Regions from separate parts of the Lactobacillus sp. B4007 genome, predicted to be linked through region 2. Evidence: predicted binding sites of a transcription regulator. Region 2 holds the regulator's gene; the other holds the start of a gene.
What was found. The regulator LexA, encoded in region 2, represses DNA repair genes until DNA is damaged. The targets are predictions, from matches to a motif close to CNAACANNTGTTNG.
Positions count from the first base shown of each region.

Region 1 (3,428 bases), on a different contig from region 2:
TTCCTTAGACAATTTGCCGCCGCTTTCACTTATTAGAAATACACCGGAAGAAATTAAAATTTGTTTTGATGCTCATAAGGCCGCAAACTGGCAAGTTTTATTTGATTAAAACAAAACTAAAAAGAACTCCACATAACATTATTGGAGTTCTTTTTTCTTAGCTATTCTTTTTTATCTTTAGCTGTAGCAATTCTATCTAAAGCTGCTCGTTGCTTTTTTTGGTCAACGTGCGTGTATAAATCGGTAGCCGAGGTACCCTTTTGTCCAAGTTGCTGTGCTACTAACACCTGGTCTTTGGTCACATCATATAATTCGGAAGCGAGTGTATGCCGCAATTTATGTGGAGTTAGTGGATGCCCAAAAGCAGCAGAATATTTATTAACCATTTTTTCAATAGCATTAGTCGTAATTCTTTTTGTTTGATGATGCCACCTTGTGAGGAAGAAAGCTGTTTCCTTTTTTGAGGCCATATAACGCTGTCTGCGGACTTTTTTATAGTCGGATATATAGTTTAGTGTCCATTGAGCAATCGGCACGCTATCGCGCTGTCCGCCTTTACGGGTGACATCTAAGGTAGCCTTTTTTAAATTCAAATCGGTAAGGTCAATTCCGGCACATTCTGAAACACGAATACCGGTTCCAAGAATTAAAGCAATAATAGCCATATCACGCTCCTTATTGACTTTAAAACTAGGTAGCGCATGAACATTGCACTGCTTTTCAAATTCATTAGCAATAAAATCTAAAAACTGATATTTTAATTTCCCGGTGTACATATGCGATTCCAAAACATGTGCACGATAATTTAACGTCTCAGTATTGTTAAGTGAGTCAATCTTCAGCATTACATTTCGTTCAAAGTATGGTTTTCCATCATTATTATCAGCGGTAATAGTTAAAAATTTGAATAAGGAACGCAACGCATTAATTGACCGGTTAATCGTTGTCGGTGAATTTAAATTACCTTGCTTGTTTCGAACATGGCCCAAATAATTGATATAGAGCATAATATCGTTTCGGTGCAAAGTCGCCAAAGTTTCAATACTAATTTTTTGATTGGTATCAGCAGGGGAAATACCTTCATGACGAAGCCAATCAAAAAAACGTCTAATTTCTGTAAGATACTGGTACGATGTCGCTAAAGAATGACTAGTACCAAAATTGTACTCTTTAACAAAATCCGGCATCTTATTTAATTCTTCTTGGATGAGATCCAAATACTTTTTTGTTTCCACGTAGTTCTCCTAGCTTTTTTACTAACTATTATATAGCAAAATCTGAATGTATGTTTGTCTTTTTTATAGTGAAAGAGTGGGAAGCGGGGAAGAAGAGGCTTAATAAGGCTAATTTAACTGCAATAATAAGTGGAAGTTGACCACGTTAAAGAATACTTGGTCAGCACCATTTTAGGTAACTTAAGCAGGATAAATTGCGTTCTTTAGCCTTGTGAGGGAAACCTTTTTATTAAGAAACACGCAGGAGGGTAAAAAACAGATATTTTGAATAAATCCGGCCAAAAACCGCCAGCTTAAAATCTTAAACAGTCCAAATCCCAAGTTGCCAAGCTGATAGTTAAAACTTTAATTACTAGAATATTTTGCAAATGGTTTTAACAAAAGTTATATAATCATTTTTATAATTTTTTTTGAGTTAGATTTAAGCAAATTCAGCAAAAGCCTGTCAGATAGCTATTTTTACTTATCATTAAAATTATAGTTTTAATGATACCAAAATAAAATTTTGATTATTTAGCCCGATAACTAAAGCATTTTAAGCAGCAAACCATACAGGGTAAAATTTTAGTACTCTACCAGCAAATGTATCCTGGCAGAGAATAATTTTTGCGTTCAGTTCATACATGCTAGTGGTGATCTTCATTTACTTGTTCAAATTCCTCACCAAGATATCTTATAGTTAAACAGCAACAGAACGCTTTTGCTTGCTCAAACTAACCGTGAAAACATCAAGTTTATCAAGTGTGTCATTAATTAACTTCCACTAGTTTTCTTGACGACAATAGTTTTATTTCAGCAATAAAACTACCTTTATTGAAAATTATTAAGACTCTCTAAAGTCAGTAGTGTAAGATTTGTCGAATAAGCTAAGAGGAATTAAACTAACTACTGCTTAAAACTTAAATAGTAATATTAGGTCGATTGTCGTTGATTATTAACAGATTTTGGCAAAACGCACTTCTACTAAAACAACTGGCAGTCATTGATAAAACTGAGATAGCTTTACATAATATATATTATACGAAGTTGTCTTACGGATTGAATCATTTTCACTTGCTATACCCTTTATTTACTTTCTTAGGACCTGCATTTATTTAAGTTTGTAGCAACCGTCAAATTATCTTTTTTAATTTGATGTATTTAGTGTAATAATTGGTTTAATTTGCTTATTCAATTTTGAAGCGATTATAAATTTTTCTTAGAATTGTGAGCAATTTTTGTTTGTGCGAATTTTATTATTTTTGGAACTGTTTCTTTTGCTTTTTAGCAATTTTGCTAATTATTGCCAGTTTTTCAAAATAAATTAATAAGCGCTTTCCATCTTGATGTTATATATTATTACCCTTTTTGGTAAAACTATTCTTAACCATATTTTGGACTTCATTGCCAATCAAGCCTTCCAATAGGCAAAATAGTATTTGCCACTTTTTCAATTTCCATTTTAAGTTGATTTTTTTAGTAGTTTTTATTTGATTTTTTTCTATTTTGTCCTACAATACTATCTGGGGTATAGTTTAAAGTGTTTTTATTTGACTGTTTTTGTTTAAGTTTTAGTTGAATTTAAGCGTTTTATTCATTATTTTTATTGTTTTAGTTTTTAATTCCATAATTAATCTGTTATTATGTAATATGGAATTATATTTTTGAAAGGGTTGAATTTATTCCATGAGTATAAATTTAGGAAAAGAGATATGCCGTCGTAGACGTGAGCAGAAGCTGACACAGGAGGACCTCGCTGAATTAAGCGATTTGTCAGTTAACTTTATTTCACGTCTTGAAAGAACTAAGAACCAAAACATTAGTATTCAAAAATTGGATTCTATTGCTAGAGCTTTGAATACTACTACGCCGGATATTATTATGAATGCTTACCGCTTCAAAGAAGTTAAGGTTGAAAATCATCATGATAATACACCGGTATTCATCAAGAAGGTTCTTAATGAATTAAGAAAGATGGATCCAGAAAAAGCTGAAAGAGTATGCAAGTCTTTCATTATTCTGGCCAAAGAAATTAATAAAGATTAAGAATTAATCCTAAAACTAAAAAGCACAAGTTAGGCTTCTCACCTACCTTGTGCTTTTTCTATTGCTTTGTTTATTTTGTTTTTAGTTAAATGCTTCAGTCAATGGCGGAACCACTTGCTTTTTACGTGATACTACCCCTGGCAAACTAATTTCTGAATCAGCAACCTT
Region 1 is NZ_JAFNPA010000002.1:393,888-397,315, reverse strand. It holds gene J3U54_RS05010 (NUDIX hydrolase) at 1-109, shown strand, start outside; gene xerS (tyrosine recombinase XerS) at 162-1,235, opposite strand; gene J3U54_RS05000 (helix-turn-helix domain-containing protein) at 2,901-3,260, shown strand; gene J3U54_RS04995 (manganese-dependent inorganic pyrophosphatase) at 3,342-3,428, opposite strand, start outside.
Region 1: a site for LexA is predicted at 1,279-1,292, ahead of xerS (tyrosine recombinase XerS). Genes of this name have one in related genera too.

Region 2 (3,428 bases):
GATGAAGGAACATCTTTTCATTACATGGAGCCAGGCAACTTCGTTGATTTGAGTTCAGCTTTTTAACTAAAACTGAAAACTTGATGGTGCAAAATGGTTTTAAAGTCAAAGAGGTAACGACTTGGACTACTGATGGTTTTTTCAGAGAAACTGCTAGAAAGGTCAAGCAATTTAAGAAACTTGGTGCTGCATGCGTTGAAATGGAATGTGCCGCAATGGCTGCTTGTGCACAATTTCGGCAAGCTGATTTTGCGCAAATTCTATTTACTGCAGATTCACTTAATGATATTGAGGATCATCAAGAACGTGGCTGGGGTAAAGATGCGCATGGTAAAGGACTGGAACTATCAACAAGCATACTAGATCAATTGTAGTTTTGACTTTGTGAAAAGTAATGCTGTGAAACCAAAGTGAAACACCTAAATTATTCACAATATAAAATAAAAATGTTGTAATATCGGCATTTATTGCTAAAAATTACCAAAAACTTTGTGAAGTTAAAAAGCATAGCTGATGTGGAAAGTCATCAGATTCTTTTTATGAAAGCGATTATACTTGACTTAACGTTAAAAATGGTAACAAATATATTGAAGTGGAATTAAATAGCAAACAGAAGGTCTCTTTTGTAAACTAAATAATGCCATTATTTTAAAAACACCAGTTTAACCAACTTAAAGCAATAGTTATGGTCAGTCTGATAAACCAGTGAAGCCAATTGATTCTTCCCTTTAGGCAATAGCCATTAATTAACGCAATGAGTAAGAGTGCAAATAAACAAATTGGCGCATATTTATGGTAACCAGTTAAGCAGGTCAGTATTAAGAAAACGCTTGCGATAACGTTTAAGCAGATTAACCAAACAGGAATTTTGGGGATGCTAGCTAAGGCCGCAATTATCATTATTGTTCCGTAAATAATAGTCAATAAATTAGTTGAAATTTTCAATTTTCTTTCCTCCTAACGCTATTTAACTATGGGGGGTTTACCCAACGTCAAGGAGGATATACATGTATTTAAAAGAATTTATCACTAAAATGAATACTACTAAGGATACAGTTAGGTTTTATCTTGAATTAAGCTTATTAACGCCAATACGAAAGGGAAAAAATTATTGGTTTACTGATAATGAAGTAGAATCATTTCAGGAAATAAAAAACTTACAAGAATTGGGCTTTTCACTAAAAGAAATTTGCGCAATCAAAGCACTGCATGATCAGTCATGTGGCACAAAAAAGCAGCATGAGCAAAATCTTCGGCTAATCGAAGAAAAAATAGCGGAAAATGATGCTGCAATCAGAGAACTGCACCATAGAAAAAAAGCTTTAGTGGCATTGAAAAAAACACTAAAAAAACTGCTCATCAAGTAAATGAACAGTTTTTAATTAAACGATCTAACAGACTAAAAAGCTAATTAATATTATTGCGGTAAAGACCAACAACTTTACCTAAGATATGAACACTATTAAGAATAATCGGTGCCATGTTATCATTTTCAGGTTGAAGACGATAATGATCTTTTTCCTTATAAAAACGTTTAACAGTTGCCTCGTTTTCATCTGTCATGGCAACAACAATTTCACCATTTGTTGCTGAGCTTTGTTTACGAACAATAACATTGTCACCGTTTAAAATACCAGCATTAATCATACTTTCCCCGTGAACACGTAGCATGAACAAGTCACCAGCATCATTTTCTAAATCTGGTGGAAGAGGGAAGTAATCTTCGATATCTTCAACCGCCAAAATTGGCTGACCGGCAGTAACAACACCAACAACAGGAATTTCAGTTGGCTTAACGCCAATGGCTTTCTTACCTTCGTCTGTTATTTCCAATGCTCGCGGCTTGGTGGCATCCTTAACAATAAGGCCTTTGCGTTCCAATCGTGACAAATGACCGTGAACAGTCGAAGTCGAAGAAAGTTGAACTCCTTGGCAGATTTCTCGCACAGTTGGCGGAAATCCGCGCTTTTCAACTGTGTCATAGATATAACGTAAAATTTGTAATTGTTTTGAACTTTGTTTGTTAGTCATCTTTAGCTCCCATGATAGTCTATTTGCTGATAAACATATTCTAACAGAAATTAAGTCATAATACAAACAAGCGTTCTAAGAAATTAAACTTTTTTTCTTAGCTGAAATAGGGTAGACTCTTTTTATTGAGAAGTGCGAAAGAGGTGCAAAAAATGACAGAAGACAATGAAAAAAAGATGATTAATCGGATAAACGAACTATATCATAAGAAAGAAAAAGAAGGTTTGTCTGATGAAGAAGAAAAAGAACGTGAAAAGCTTCATCAAGAATTTATCAAGAACTTTCGTGCCGGTTTTAAGCAAGATGTTGAAAACCTGGTCATAATTGATAAAAATGGCAAGGAAATTACTTCTGAAAAAGCAAAGAAAGCTCAGCGGAAGAAAGGTTTACGAAAAGACTAATTTACGTCTTTAAATTTACTTAGATTTTCGGTAAGATATATCTATTGGACAAATTGAGGTGATTATTTTATGAATTTAGGATTAGAGATTGTTTTAATTATTGTTGCATTATTAATTGGCCTTGTTGGCGGTTTTTATGGTGCAAGAGCATACATGAAGAAATACTTTAAAGATAATCCACCAATCAGTGAGGATATGATCGTTGCCATGATGTCACAAATGGGGCAAAAGCCTTCCGCTAAGAAGGTTAACCAGGTGATGAACATGATGAAGCATCAAAAATAGTCAATCTTACTGAATTGAAAATAAAGACGGAGGATTATTTCTCCGCCTTTTTATTTGGAAAGAAAGGTGAAAAATGGGTATATTTTTTAAGCTTGGATGGTTTTTTAAAAAGGAGAAAAAACGGTACCTAATTGGTGTGACCTTCTTGGCTTTAACGTCTGTAATTAATTTGGTTCCACCGCGAATATTAGGACTAATGGCTGATCAGCTCGATAAAGGACATATTTCTTGGCAAGAATATGGCTTGTTAATTTTGACAATCATTTTCGCGGCACTACTATTATATGGCTTTCGTTACTTGTGGCGCAGGCAAATATGGGGTGGAGCGGCAGAACTAGAACTGCAGTTGCGCTCGAAATTATTTCGGCATTTTATGGAAATGGATCGCACTTTTTATCAACGCCACCGAACAGGTGATTTAATGGCGCACGCAACCAATGATGTTTCAGCTATTCAAGAAGTTGCTGGTGAAGGTGTTTTGACTTTGGTCGATTCTTTATTAATGAGTGTTTCAACCATGATCGCAATGATCATCTTTGTTGACTGGCGGTTGACGATAGTTGCTTTAATTCCCTTACCATTCTTAGCTTGGGGAGCTTGGAAGTTGGGCGATCAATTATATGATGCCTTTGATGAATCACAGGCTGCTTTTTCCCGCCTCAATAATAAAACACAAGAATCTGTTTCAGGAATTAAGGTCCTAAAAACTTT
Region 2 is NZ_JAFNPA010000003.1:187,260-190,687, forward strand. It holds partial or broken gene J3U54_RS06125 (nucleoside phosphorylase) at 1-374, shown strand, start outside; gene J3U54_RS06130 (hypothetical protein) at 649-945, opposite strand; gene J3U54_RS06135 (MerR family transcriptional regulator) at 1,008-1,367, shown strand; gene lexA (transcriptional repressor LexA) at 1,408-2,031, opposite strand; gene J3U54_RS06145 (DUF896 domain-containing protein) at 2,184-2,432, shown strand; gene J3U54_RS06150 (YneF family protein) at 2,502-2,717, shown strand; gene J3U54_RS06155 (ABC transporter ATP-binding protein) at 2,791-3,428, shown strand, end outside.